4 regions of the Stenotrophomonas sp. C9D9 genome follow, and region 1 is predicted to be linked to each of the others. Evidence: predicted binding sites of a transcription regulator. Region 1 holds the regulator's gene; each other region holds the start of a gene.
The links. The regulator FliA, encoded in region 1, starts transcription of late flagellar genes. The targets are predictions, from matches to a motif close to TAAAGTTTNNCNNNCNNNGGCCGATAA.
Positions count from the first base shown of each region.

Region 2: a site for FliA is predicted at 1,900-1,926, ahead of ACXI0D_RS12725 (methyl-accepting chemotaxis protein). Genes of this name have one in related genera too.
Region 3: a site for FliA is predicted at 1,849-1,875, ahead of ACXI0D_RS05850 (GGDEF domain-containing protein). Genes of this name have one in related genera too.
Region 4: a site for FliA is predicted at 1,493-1,519, ahead of ACXI0D_RS14555 (methyl-accepting chemotaxis protein). Genes of this name have one in related genera too.

Region 1 covers NZ_JBSZIF010000006.1:791,409-794,640, reverse strand. Annotated here, with positions in the region: gene ACXI0D_RS19240 (protein phosphatase CheZ) at 1-433, opposite strand, end outside; gene cheY (chemotaxis response regulator CheY) at 433-825, opposite strand; gene ACXI0D_RS19230 (RNA polymerase sigma factor FliA) at 883-1,626, opposite strand; gene ACXI0D_RS19225 (MinD/ParA family ATP-binding protein) at 1,623-2,510, opposite strand; gene flhF (flagellar biosynthesis GTPase FlhF) at 2,497-3,232, opposite strand, start outside.
Region 2 covers NZ_JBSZIF010000004.1:1,605,752-1,608,983, reverse strand. Annotated here, with positions in the region: gene ACXI0D_RS12740 (RtcB family protein) at 1-244, shown strand, start outside; gene ACXI0D_RS12735 (NAD(P)/FAD-dependent oxidoreductase) at 423-1,328, opposite strand; gene ACXI0D_RS12730 (Rrf2 family transcriptional regulator) at 1,318-1,773, opposite strand; gene ACXI0D_RS12725 (methyl-accepting chemotaxis protein) at 1,957-3,232, shown strand, end outside.
Region 3 covers NZ_JBSZIF010000004.1:96,098-99,329, reverse strand. Annotated here, with positions in the region: gene ACXI0D_RS05855 (MFS transporter) at 1-387, shown strand, start outside; gene ACXI0D_RS05850 (GGDEF domain-containing protein) at 401-1,816, opposite strand; partial or broken gene ACXI0D_RS05845 (TonB-dependent siderophore receptor) at 2,103-3,232, shown strand, end outside.
Region 4 covers NZ_JBSZIF010000004.1:1,988,290-1,991,521, forward strand. Annotated here, with positions in the region: gene ACXI0D_RS14545 (S41 family peptidase) at 1-433, shown strand, start outside; gene ACXI0D_RS14550 (NAD-dependent epimerase/dehydratase family protein) at 532-1,425, shown strand; gene ACXI0D_RS14555 (methyl-accepting chemotaxis protein) at 1,638-3,232, shown strand, end outside.

The DNA.
Region 1 (3,232 bases):
GGATGATCTGCCCGGTCAGGTCCTGGTAGCTCTGCGTCAGGGCGATCTCGGTGAGGTTGTGGCGGATGCGCTCGAGCTGCGCGTCTTGGCCCGGCTGCAGGCCTTCGGCGCGCAGCTGTTCGGTCAGGCTGCGGCATTCCTCGGCCAGGTCCAGGGTACGGTGGGTGGCCTGTTCGGTCATCGCCACCACGTGGTCCAGGCGTGCGCAGGCATCGTCCAGTTCGCCGGCTTCGCTGGGCACGGTCGGCAGTTCACCCAGCGCCTGCCCCAGCTCGCGGGCGAGCCGCGAGAGGCCGCTCATCATCGGCTGCGTGCGCAGCGCGACCAGTCCGTCGATGCGTTGCCGCCACGCGGCTTCGTCACCGGACTCCAGTGCGTCCAGGGCCTCCTGCAGGCGCAGGGCGAGGGCGTTCTTGTCGACCGTGGTATCCATCAGGCGCTGGCCGCCAGGCGTTCGAAGATCTTGCCGAGCTTTTCTTCCAGCGTCTGCGCGGTGAACGGCTTGATGATGTAACCGTTCACGCCGTTCTGGGCCGCTTCAATGATCTGCTCGCGCTTGGCTTCGGCGGTGACCATCAGTACCGGCAGGGTCTTCAGCTTGGCATCGGCACGGATCGCCTTGAGCAGTTCGATGCCGGTCATCACCGGCATGTTCCAGTCGGTGACGACGAAATCGAACGGCTGGCTCTGCAGCAGCGACAGCGCGGCATGCCCGTCCTCGGCTTCGGCGGTGTTGGTGAAGCCCAGATCGCCCAGCAGGTTCTTGACGATTCGACGCATGGTCGAGAAGTCGTCGACGATCAGGATGCGCATGTTCTTGTTCAAAGCAGAGTTCCTTTGTTGTTCATTCCGGGCGGCCGGGGGCAGCCGCCTCGGGGATGTTCATTCTTCCAGGCCGGCGTCGACGGCCTCGAATATCTTCAGCCGGCCGCGCAGGCGCAGCACGGCCTGGCCGTGGATCTGGCAGACCCGCGATTCGCTCACGCCGAGCACCGCGCCGATCTCCTTCAGGTTCAGCTCCTGCTCGTAGTAGAGCGAGAGCACCAGTTGTTCGCGCTCGGGCAGGTGGCCGATGGCCTTGCCCAGCTCGCGGCCGAACTCGCCGCGCTCCAGCACCTGCTGCGGGGTCGGGCCACCCTGGGCGACGGTGTCCAGTTCGCCCTGGTCTTCGATGCGCGACTCCAGGCTCAGCACCTGGCCACGTGCGGCGTCTTCCATCAGCCGCAGGTATTCGGGCAGCGGCATCTCCATCGCGGCGGCCACTTCGGTGGCGCTGGCGGCACGGCCGGTGCTCTGTTCCAGGCGGCGGATGGTGGCGGCGGCATCGCGGGCACGGCGGTGCACCGAGCGCGGCACCCAGTCGCCACGGCGGATCTCGTCGATCATCGAGCCGCGGATGCGGATCGAGGCATAGGTCTCGAACGACGCGCCCTGGTCGGCGTCATAGCTGCGCGAGGCTTCGATCAGGCCCATCATGCCGGCTTGGATCAGATCATCGACTTCGACGCTGGCCGGCAGGCGCGCGGCCAGGTGGTGGGCGATGCGCCGCACCAGGTCCGAGTGCTGGGCGATGACCTCGTTGGCCGCCGAGCGCTGGACTTCCCTGTACTGGGCTGCGCCTTTCATGCGGCCACCCCGCGCTGCTTGAGAATGCGTTCGAGGAAGAACTCGACACCGCCACGCGGTTCGGTCGGTGCCTGCCAGCGTGCGGTGCGGCGCGCGATCTCGGTGATCGCCAGCGCCGAAGGGCTGGACGGATAGGCCTTCACCACCGGCTGCTGGCGCTGCACCGACAGGCGCAGCCAGTCATCCTGCGGCACGCAGCCCAGGTAGTTCAGCGAGACATCGGCGAGGAACTTCTCGCAGACGCGGGTCAGCTTCTCGTACAGCACGCGGCCCTCGTTCGGGTCACGCACCATGTTGGCCACCACCTGGATGCGGTCCACGCCACGTTCGCGCGACAGCACCTTGATCAGTGCGTAGGCGTCGGTGATTGAAGCCGGCTCATCGCAGACCACCACTACGGTGTCCTGCGCGGCCTGGCAGAAGGTCAGCACGCCGTCGGTGATGCCGGCGGCGGTATCGACCACCATGATGTCCAGCTCGCGTTCCAGTTCGGAGAACACGTTGACCAGGCCGACATGCTCGGCCGGGGCCAGTTCGGCCATGTGCCGGCGGCCCGATGCGGCCGGGACCACCAGCACGCCGTTCGGGCCTTCGACGATGACGTCGTCCAGCGAGCAGCGGCCGGCAACCAGGTCGGCCAGCGTAAAGGTGGGGTTCAGCCCCAGGATCACGTCGATGTTGGCCAGGCCGAGGTCGGCGTCCAGCAGCAGCGTGCGCTTGCCCATGCCGGCCAGCGCCACGGCCAGGTTGGCGGACACATTCGTCTTGCCCACGCCGCCCTTGCCGCCGGTCACGGCAATGGTGCGCACAGGGCCGAGCGGCTCGCTGCGGGTGGCCGACAGCGGGAAGGTCTTGGTCAGCTTGGCGTACTCACGCGACGGCATGGTTCAACTCCGGGTTGCAGGGCATATCGGCCGCTCGGCGCAAATCTTCAAGGCGAAGTACAAGATTGGCTGCACTGGCCCGGTGCAGGTCCTCCGGGACGTCCTGGCCATCGGTCACCCAGGTGATCGGCAGGGCGTGGTCCACGGCCACCGACAGGGCGTTGCCGAAGCGGCCGGTCTCGTCCAGCTTGCTCAGCACCAGCCCCTGCAGGTTGGCCGCACCGAAGCGGCGCACCACCTCGTCCATGTCGCCGAAGCTGGTGTTGGCCGGCAGCACCAGCAGGGTGCGGACCTGGCGGGCGGCGCGCAGCCACTGCAGCTGGGCGGCCAGGGCACGGTCGCGCGGGCCCAGGCCCGCGGTGTCGATCAGCACCAGCTTGTAGTCCTTCAGGCGTTCCAGCAGCTGGTCCAGGTCGGTGCCGCTGTTGGCCTCGTGCACGGCGATGCCGAGCTGGCGGCCGTAGCCATACAGCTGCTCACGGGCACCGATGCGGGTGGTGTCGGTGGTGACCAGGGCGACGTCGCGCGGTGCGTGCTTCTCGGCGAAGCGCGAGGCCAGCTTGGCGATGGTGGTGGTCTTGCCGGCGCCGGTCGGTCCGACCAGGGCGATCACACCACCTTCTTCCAGCGGGTCGACCGGAGCGATCGGCAGCTTGCGCGAGATCAGCCCCAGCATCAGGCCGCGGCCGCGGTGGGCCTCGGTCTCCAGCGGGATCTGCATG
Region 2 (3,232 bases), on a different contig from region 1:
CGCGGACAGCTTCCACAGCTGCAGCCACGGTGCCGGCCGGGTAATGAGCCGTGGCGCTGCGCGCCAGCAGATCACGCTGGCCCAGCACCGCGAGGCCACCGCGCACGTGGAATGCCGCAAGGACAGCGGCGTGCTGGATGAGTCGCCGGCCGCGTACAAGTCGATCGACGATGTAATGGCCGCACAGCTGGACCTGGTCGACGTGGTGCACACCCTGCGCCAGGTGCTGTGCGTGAAGGGATGATGGAGCGGTGCCGGCCAAGGCCGGCACCCACCGCGCCTCAATCGCGCGCGACCGCTCTGCAGTAGATCCTCGCCATGCGTGGATGGAACTGCGCCGACCGAGGTCGGCCTCTACCAGAGCAGCACGTCATGCCGGGGGTCAGAGCCCTTTCTGCGAAAGGGATCTGACCCCGAGAGGTTCAGCGCGGCACGCTGTCTTCGCCCACCAGCGCATGGTGCATGCCGATCCCCGCACGCACGCCTTCGGCGGTGGCCAGGGTGATGTTGCCGACCGTGGTCGCATCGCCTGCGGCATACACGTTCGGCACCGAGGTCTGCTTCATCGCATCGACCTCGATCAGCACGCCCAGCGGGCTCTCGGCCAGCGTGCAGCCGAGCTGCTGCACCAGCGGCGTGGCCATCGCCTGGGTGGCTGGCACGAACAGCGCACGCTGGGCGATGCGGCGGCCATCGGCCAGCTCCACTTCCAGCCAGGTCGGCTGGTCGCCCTGCACCCCCAGCACCGGTGAGGTCTCGATCTGCACGCCGCGCTGCTGCATGGCCGCCTGCTCCTCGTCGGTGATCGGCAGGCCCTGGCTGAAGAAGGTGACATTGCCCCAGTCGGCGAACAGCGGCGCCTTGCTGGCCGACATCGGATGGCCGCCGAGCAGGCCGATGGCACCACCACCCACCTCATAACCGTGGCAGTAGGGGCAGTGCAGCACGGTGCTACCCCAGCGCTCGGCCAGTCCGGGCAGGTCCGGCAGCTGGTCGGCGATGCCGCTGGCCAGCAGCAGCTTGCGCGCGGCCAGCACCTGGCCATCGGCGGTACGCACTTCCACGCCCTCTGCGCTGGCGGTGGCCTGCACCGCCTCAGCCTGCACCCAGCGCACGCTGGGGTAATCCAGCAATTGCTGGCGCGCGGTCTTCAGCAGCTCGGCGCCGCTGATGCCATCCAGCCCCAGCACCCCGTGCGAATGGCTGGCGAAGCGGTTACGCGGCGAACCAGCGTCGATCACGGTGACCGGCCGCCGGGCACGGGCCAGGATCAGGCCGGCGGCGATGCCGGCATAGCTGCCGCCGACGATGAGCACATCAGGATTCATGATGACCTTCCAGGGAACGGTGATGGGCGAGATGGCGGGCGAAATCGGCGCCGAGCTGGTCCAGCGTGGTCGCCTGCAGGCGCTGTTCGAGCAGCCGCTGCGCCTCGCGTGCGCCCTCCAGCAGGGCACTGTTGACCAGCTGCTGGATCGGGCAGCCGCCGCCCGTATCGCGGGTACCGACCTGCACCAGCGGCGGTGCGCCCACCGCCAGGTAGATGTCATGCAGGGTGATGGCTGCGGCGTCGCGGGCCAGCTGGCTGCCGCCCCCATGGCCGCGGGCACTGTGCACCAGGCCGGCCTTGTGCAGCTGCGCCAGCAGGCGGCGGATCACCACCGGGTGGGTCGGCAGGCACGATGCCAGCTGCTCGGAGGTGCGTGGGGCGGATTGGCCGACCAGGTGCGCCATCACGTGCAGGGCATCGGAGAGGGGGTTCGCGGATTTCATGTAACAACAATAGTTACATTTAATTCTCCTGTCGAGGGTCCGCATTCGTTCCATATGGACACATTTGTCCTATGAAATAGCTTCTTCACATCGCTAAACGAAACACGAATGTGATGTACGTCGCACTTCAGTGTGTGCGTGGCGGGTCGATACCGCAGTGCCCCTTCCCGAGAGTTCTTCCCCATGAATGCGTCTGTCCGTGCTCCGCGCCTGCAGTCCAAGCTGCTCGGCGCGGTTTCTGTTGGTCTGGCCGTGGTCCTGCTGTGCGCTCTGGCGGGCCTGGCCTCCGCCTGGTTGAAGTTGTCCACCGAGGTTCCGCCCGAAGTCGCGCACAGCCGCGATGCCGAACGCCTGCAGCGTGAGTTCCGCGGCCAGGTGCAGGAATGGAAGAACGTGCTGCTGCGCGGCCACGACGACGCGTTGCGTCAGCGCCACCTGGAGGTCTTCGACAGCGAAGGCCGCCTGGTCGAACAACTTGCCAAGGGCCTGGTGACCAGCCCGGACGCGCGCACGCGTGAACTGGCGCAGGCGTTCATCGGCCTGCACGCACAGTTGCAGCAGGACTATCACGCGGCGCTGCAGGCGTTTGCCGAGGCCAGCTACGATCCCGCCGCCGGCGACACCCTCGTGCGCGGCAAGGATCGTCCGGTGGCGGCGGCACTGGACGCCCTGAGCACGCACGCCACGCAGGTGGCCGAAGCGGCGCTGTCGACACGCTCGCGGCAGGCGCGGCAGACCCTGCTGCTGTGCGCTGCGCTGACCGTGCTGGCCGCCGTACTGCTGCTGATGGGCCTGGCCTGGTGGCTGCGGCGTGCGGTGGTGCAGCCGGTGCTGGCAGTGGAAGCGGCGGCGCGCGCGGTGGCTGCCGGTGACCTGCAGCACGTGGTGCAGGTGCGCAGCCGCGACGAGATCGGTCGCCTCGCGCAGGCCATGCAGGCGGTGCAATCCACGCTGCGCGGCGTGCTGGATGCACAGACCGCGATGGCGCAGGCGCACGAAGCCGGCACCATCAGCCATCGCATGGACGCCGCTGCGTTCCCCGGCGCGTTCGGCACCATGGTGGCCGACTGCAACACGCTGGTCGACGCGCACATCCAGGTCAAGATGCGCGCGATCTCGATCATGGGCCGCTATGCCGTCGGCGACCTCAGCCAGGACATGGAGCGCCTGCCCGGCGAGAAGGCGGTGATCACCGAAGCGCTGGATGCGGTCAAGCACAACCTCGGTGCGATCAACGGCGAAATCCGCCGCCTGGCCGAAGCGGCGGCCGCCGGTGACTTCAGCCAGCGTGGTGACAGTGCCCGCTTCGAGCATGATTTCCGCGCGATGGTCGAGGGCCTGAACCGCCTGATGCAGACCACCGAGCTGAATCTGGGCGAGGTCTCCAGCATGCTGCGCGCGATCGCCGATGGACGCCTCGGCGCGCGCATGCACGGGGATTTCCAGGGCGTGTTCGCGC
Region 3 (3,232 bases), on a different contig from region 1:
CGGGTCAGTCTTGGCGCACTGCTGCTGATGCTGGCCGCGTGGTGGCCGCTGCTGGGCCTGCCGCAGTCGCTGTCGTTGCTGCTGCTGGGCGTGATCGTGCTCGACCTCGGTGGGCAGGCACTGCACGTATCGAACCAGGCGCTGCTGCTGCGCGCGCCGGCAGAACAGCATGGGCGCCTGGTGGCGCTGTACATGCTGTTCTATGCGGTGGGCAGTGGCGCCGGTGCGGCGGCCGGACCCTGGATGCAGGCCCGGCACGGCTGGCCTGCCGTGTGCCTGCTGGGTGCAGGCATCGCGTTGCTGGCGCTGCTGTGGTGGGCCGCGTGGCGGGTGGTGGCGGTGAAAGCAGCGGCTGGTGCCCGTATCGGTAGTGCCGGCTGTCGGTAGAGGCGGCGCGCCATCAGCGTTGCAGTGCACGCCGCCCCGGGGCTTCCTGCAGGTCCGCACTGGCCACCACCACGCGGTTGCGGCCACTGCGCTTGGCCTCGTACATCGCCGCGTCGGCACGTGCCATCAGCCGCTCGTAGTCCGGGTGGCCGTCATGGCCGGCCACGCCGATGCTGGCAGTGAGTGACAGCACCTGGCCATTGGCCAGTGCCACCGGCGAGTGTGCGATCTGCCGGCGCAGGCTCTCGGCGATCACCGAGGCCTGCGACTCGCTGGCCGCGACCAGCACCACCACGAACTCCTCGCCGCCATAGCGGAACAGGTAGTCGCTGCCGCGCGTGAGCTGGCCGAGCAGGCCGGCGACGTGCTGCAACGCGCGGTCGCCGGCATCGTGGCCGTGGCCGTCGTTGATCGCCTTGAAATGATCTAGGTCGAGCAGCAGCAGCGAGAACGGCGTGCGGTTGCGCGTGGCCAGTTCGATCTCCCGGCGCAGCACGGTAGGCAGGAAGCGGCGGTTGAGCAGGTTGGTCAGGGCATCGCTGCCGGCATCCAGTTCACCGATGCGCTCGAACAGCAGCGTCATCAGCGTGCGGATGGCGGCCAGGTCCTCGCGGATGGCCGGCAGCACGGCCAGTCGCTGTGCCGGGGCATCATGGCTTGCCTGTTGCAGGCTGCTGTCGATGCGGGCCATCAGCTGGCCGACCTGCTGGGTCTCGCTGCTCTCGCCGAAGCTGGGGATGCCCTTGTGGGTGAACCACAGGCCGAACTCCGATGTCGCCAGGCTGGCGCTGTCGCTGGCCTGCACATGACCGGCCAACGCGTAGAGCAGGGCGTTCTCCCAGTCCAGCAGCAGTGCCCGCTGGCGCTCGCGTTCGGTGCCGACGTTCTGCACCAGCGAGAACAGCCGGTACGCAGCATCGGCACGGGTCGAGCGCTCGCGGGCATGGGTGTAGGCCAGGGTCATGCCTTCCATGGCGATGTCCATGATCGCGCTGAGGCAGTCGATGGCGGCGAACGCAATGGCGCTGTTGGGCGCATCATCGCGCAGGCGCACGAACAGCTCGTGCTTGAGCACGCGTGCGCCACGGGTCACCAGGTCGACCGGAATGCCGACCCGGGCATGCACGTCGCCGATCACCCGTTGCGAGGCGACGGTGGCAGCAATGCCGTCGGCATCGGTGGTCAACAGCTGCACGAGCCAGCGCTGCATGGCCGGTTGCAGGCGCTGCTTGACCTGCTCGTGGGACAGGAAGCGGCGTGCACGCCCATCCTGCAGCAGCACTTCATAGAAGCGCTGGGCCAGCGCGGGCGGGGCGTCGATGGCAGCGGCGCGCAGCAGCGCGGTGGCGGCGGGGCCGGCCTGTTGCAGGCAGTGCTGCCAGGCTTCGGCCAGCGGCTGGCTGGCATCGTCCAATTGGGGTGGTTCCACGTCGATCTCTGACTGCGTACGGCAAACCACGGGTATCGGCCGCGGCGGCATACGGTTGATGGCGGGTTAGCCGGCCAGTTTACGCGCGGTGCAGGGTTGCACGGTGCGCAAAGCACATCGGCGTCGCTGCGGCAATGAGTGAACGCATTTGAGAATCACTCGCATTAATGGGAGAATGCGCACACGGATCGGGCCGCAGGTGACTGCGGGACTGCTCCGCCTCCCCCTCGTCGTTGCCTCAAGCCCTTTGCCAGAGGCCCCGTTGCCCTGCCAGAAGGTCCAGATCATGTCCCGAGCCGTTGTCCTTTCGCCGCGCCCGCTGGCGCTCGCCGTTGCCGCCCTGCTGGCGGGCAGCGCCCTGACCGCCCAGGCCGAAACCGACGCAACCGATATCGACACGGTGCATGTCACCGCCTCGCAGATCGCCCGCCAGGCGTTGGGCACTTCGACCATCACCGCCGAGGACATCGCCAAGCGCCCACCGGCCAACGACATCGCCGAACTGCTGCGCACCATGCCGGGCGTCAACCTCACCGGCAACAGCGCCTCGGGCCAGTACGGCAACAACCGCCAGATCGACCTGCGCGGCATGGGCCCGGAGAACACGCTGATCCTGGTCGATGGCAAGCGCATCGGTGCGCGTGACGCCGTACGCATGGGCCGCAGCGGTGAGCGCAATACGCGCGGCGATACCAACTGGGTGCCGGCGGAAATGATCGAGCGCATCGAAGTGCTGCGCGGCCCTGCGGCGGCGCGCTATGGCTCCGGTGCGTCCGGCGGCGTGGTCAACATCATCACCAAGCGCCCGACCGGCAACCTGACCGGTGCGGTCGACCTGTATGGGTTGGTGCCCGAGCACAGCGCCGAAGGCGGCAGCGAGCGCGTCGGCCTGCAGCTGAGCGGGCCGATGACCGACACCCTGTCGTTCCGCCTGTACGGCAATCTCAACAAGACCGACGCGGACTCGCTGGACCTCAACCGCCAGTACGCGACCAACCCGAACGCGGTGCCGCCGGCTGGCCGCGAGGGCGTCAAGAACCGCGACGTCAACGCGTTGCTGCGCTGGGACATCACCGCCGATCAGGTGGTGGAGTTCGAAGCCGGTACCAGCCGCCAGGGCAACATCTACGCTGGCGACCGCGCCGTCAGCACCACCGGTACCTCGACCGGTGTCGACCTGGCGGCACTGGCCGAGGGCGAGGCGGAAACCAACCGCATGTACCGCAATACCGGCGCGATCACCCATCGCGGCCGTTGGGGCGACGTGACCTCGCGGGTGACCGCCGCAGTGGAAGCGGTGAACAACTCGCGCATCAACGAAGGCCTGGCCGGTGGCCCGGAAGGCAGCTTCAACGGCACCGACTGGTCGACCTCGCGCCTGCGCAACTACCAGCTGGATGGCGAAGTGAGCTTCCC
Region 4 (3,232 bases), on a different contig from region 1:
CGACGATGCAAGTGCCGATCTGCTGGTACGGACGCTGCTGGACGCGAAGATCGGCACGGTGCAGCAGCTGGACCAGCGCGGCCGGCGCACGCCGGTACCGCTGCCGCCGGCGAGCCTGCCCGCCTACCTGAAACCGCTGGTGGTGCTGATCGACCGCCGCACCGGTTCGGCCGCCGAGTTCGTCGCCTACTCGCTGCAGGCCTTGGGTCGCGCGCGGATTGTCGGCACGCGCAGTGGCGGCGCAGCGCATATGTTTAGTGATCCTGTGCTGCTGCCCGATGGCTATCAGATCAGCATTCCCGACCGGCAACCCATCAATCTGCGCACCGGTGGCAACTGGGAAGGCACCGGCGTGAGGCCTGATGTGGCCGGCGGCGACGATCCGCTGTTCATCGCGCGGCAACTGCTGGCGCCTGCGAAGTCGTCAAGATGAACGCACGATTGCATGGCTGTCCTATCGCAGATGCGCGAATGCATGCCTAGAATCGAGGCATCCCGGTAGTTCCCGGGCGCTTCGAGTGAATGGACTCAATGAAGATTCTGTTGACCGGCAGTTCCGGGCGCATCGGGCGCGCGATCTTCGGTGCATTGGCGGCCGCCCACGAAGTGGTGGGGCTGGACCGCAGCCCGTTCGCCACCACGCGCATCATTGCCGATGTCACCGACCGCCAGGCCGTCGCACGCGCGGTAAAGGGCGTGGACGCGGTCATCCATACCGCGGCCCTGCATGCCCCGCATGTTGGCCTGGTGCCGGACGCGGTGTTCCAGCAGATCAACGTGGAGGCAACCGCGCACCTGCTGCAGGCCGCACGCGAAGCCGGCGCACGGCGTTTCGTGCTGACCAGCACCACGGCGCTGTACGGCCATGCCGTGGTAGCCGGTGGCTGCCGCTGGATCGACGAAGACACCGAGCCGCTGCCGCGCACGATCTACCACCGCACCAAGCTGCAGGCCGAGACCCTGGCTGAAGCTGCCGCCACGCCGGGCTTCAGCGTTCGCGTGCTGCGCATGGGCCGGTGCTTCCCGGAACCGCCCGAACGGATGGCGATGTTCCGCCTGCATCGCGGCATCGACGCCCGCGATGTGGCCAGCGCACATGCTGCACTGCTGCTCGACGAAGGCGCCCGTTTCGCCCGCTACCTCGCCTGCGCGCCGACGCCGTTCCGGCGCGAGGACTGCCTGGAACTGGCCACCCACCCGCGCAGCGTGCTGGCCCGCCGCGCGCCGCAGCTGCTGGCCGAGTTCGAACGCCGTGGCTGGCCGCTGCCATTGAGCATCGACCGTGTCTACGACAGTGCCCGCCTGCGCAGCGAGCTGGGCTGGCAACCGTGCTTCGGGCCGGACGACGTGCTGCAGCAGTACGCCGTCGGCAGCATCGAGGTACTGCCGCGCGCGCAGTGGATCAAGGACCGCGTGGCCGAGTGAGGTCATCGCGACGGGCGGGTAGCTGACCCGACCCTGAGCAGATTCAGGAATGTGCAGGCCGGTCGCCTCAACCTCGTTGGCGGGCGGCCGCTAACCCGGTGCGCTTCCAGCGCCGGGACCACCCCGGCGGCCGGTGGCCTGCGCGACGGATCGCGCGCCTGCGCGGTGCCTTCGTGGTGCCGGTCGTCCTGAACTGCCTTGCGGACCCTCCCATGTCTTCTTCCCGCTCCGCCGCTGCCCGCCGCCCGGGTAGCATCGCCCACAAGCTGATGCTGGGCACCGCCGCGATCGCGCTGCTGTGCTTCGGCCTGACCGCGTTCCTGATCTACCGACAGGCCAGCGCCAGCCTGATCAGCGCTTCGCGCCAGACCATGACCAGCGAGGCCACCGCCGAAGCGCGCCAGGTCTCGGCCGATCTGGGCACCGCCTTCGCCAGCAATGACGCCATGGTCGAGACCGTGCTGGCCCAGCGCGCCCGTGGCGATGTGCCCGATCGCGCCAGCCTGGCCGCCGTGCTGGGTGAGCAGCTGCGCACCCATCCGGAATGGCTGGGCAAGAGCACCATGTGGGAGGCCGACGCCTTCGACGGCAAGGATGCCGCGTTCGTCAACACCGAAGCGCACGACGCCACCGGCCGCTACATGAGCTACTGGGCCTGGCATGACGGCAAGCCGCAGCAGTCGCAGATGACCGACTACACCGAGACTGCCAGTGGTTCCGGTGACTGGTACATCGTGCCCAGCCGCGACAAGCTTCCCAAGGTCAGCGAGCCCTATGCCTATGACATCGCCGGGCAGCAGGTGCTGATGAGTACGCTGAGCACGCCGATCATCGAGAACGACAAGTTCCTCGGTGTATTCACCGTCGACTTCTCGCTGGCGGCACTGCAGAGGCACCTGGCCACGCTGAAGCCGATGGGGGCCGGCCGGATCGAACTGCTGTCGCCGAAGGGCGTGGTGCTGGCCTCGGCCAACGCCGCCGAAATCGGCAAGCCGCGTAACGATGCACTGACCCGCAGCATGCTGACCGAGATCGCCGCCGACCGCCCGTTCGAGGCCTTCAGCCCCGATGCGGCCGGCAACGTGCGCGTGTATGTGCCGCTGCGCGTGGGCGATGCCCCGCAGCGCTTCGCGCTGGGCGTGGTGATGCCGCATGCGGTGATCGTGGCCGAAGCGCGCCAGCTGCTGTGGCTGACCCTGCTGGTCGGCGTGATCGCCGCGCTGACCCTCAGCGCCGGTGTCTATGTACTGCTGCGCCGCCTGGCGATCCGCCCGCTGGCCGAAGCGGTGCGCGTGGCCGGCGACGTCGCCGCCGGCAAGCTGGACAGCACGTTGCCGGCGCGCAGCAATGACGAAGTGGGGCGCCTGCTGGACGCGATGCAGGGCATGCGCGGCCAGCTGCAAGCGGTGATGGCCGCGCAGGCCGAAATGGCGCGCCGCCACGATGCCGGTGAACTCAGCTACCGCATGGATGCCGCGGCGTTCCCGGGCGAGTACGGCCGCATGGTGGCCGACAGCAACCAGCTGGTGGCGTCCAGCAATGCGGTCACCCAGCGCCTGGTTGAAGTGATGCAGCGTTATGCCGTGGGCGACCTCAGCGTGGACATGGAAGCGCTGCCGGGCGAGAAGGCGGTGTTCACCGCCGCGATGGCGACCACCAAGAGCAACCTGGCCGCGATCAACGAGCAGATCCAGCAGCTGGCCGCCGCTGCCGCCGCCGGTGATTTCGCCGTGCGCGGTGATGCACTGCGCTTCGACCACGATTTCCGCCGCATGGTGGAGACCCTGAACACGATGATGCAGGTCAG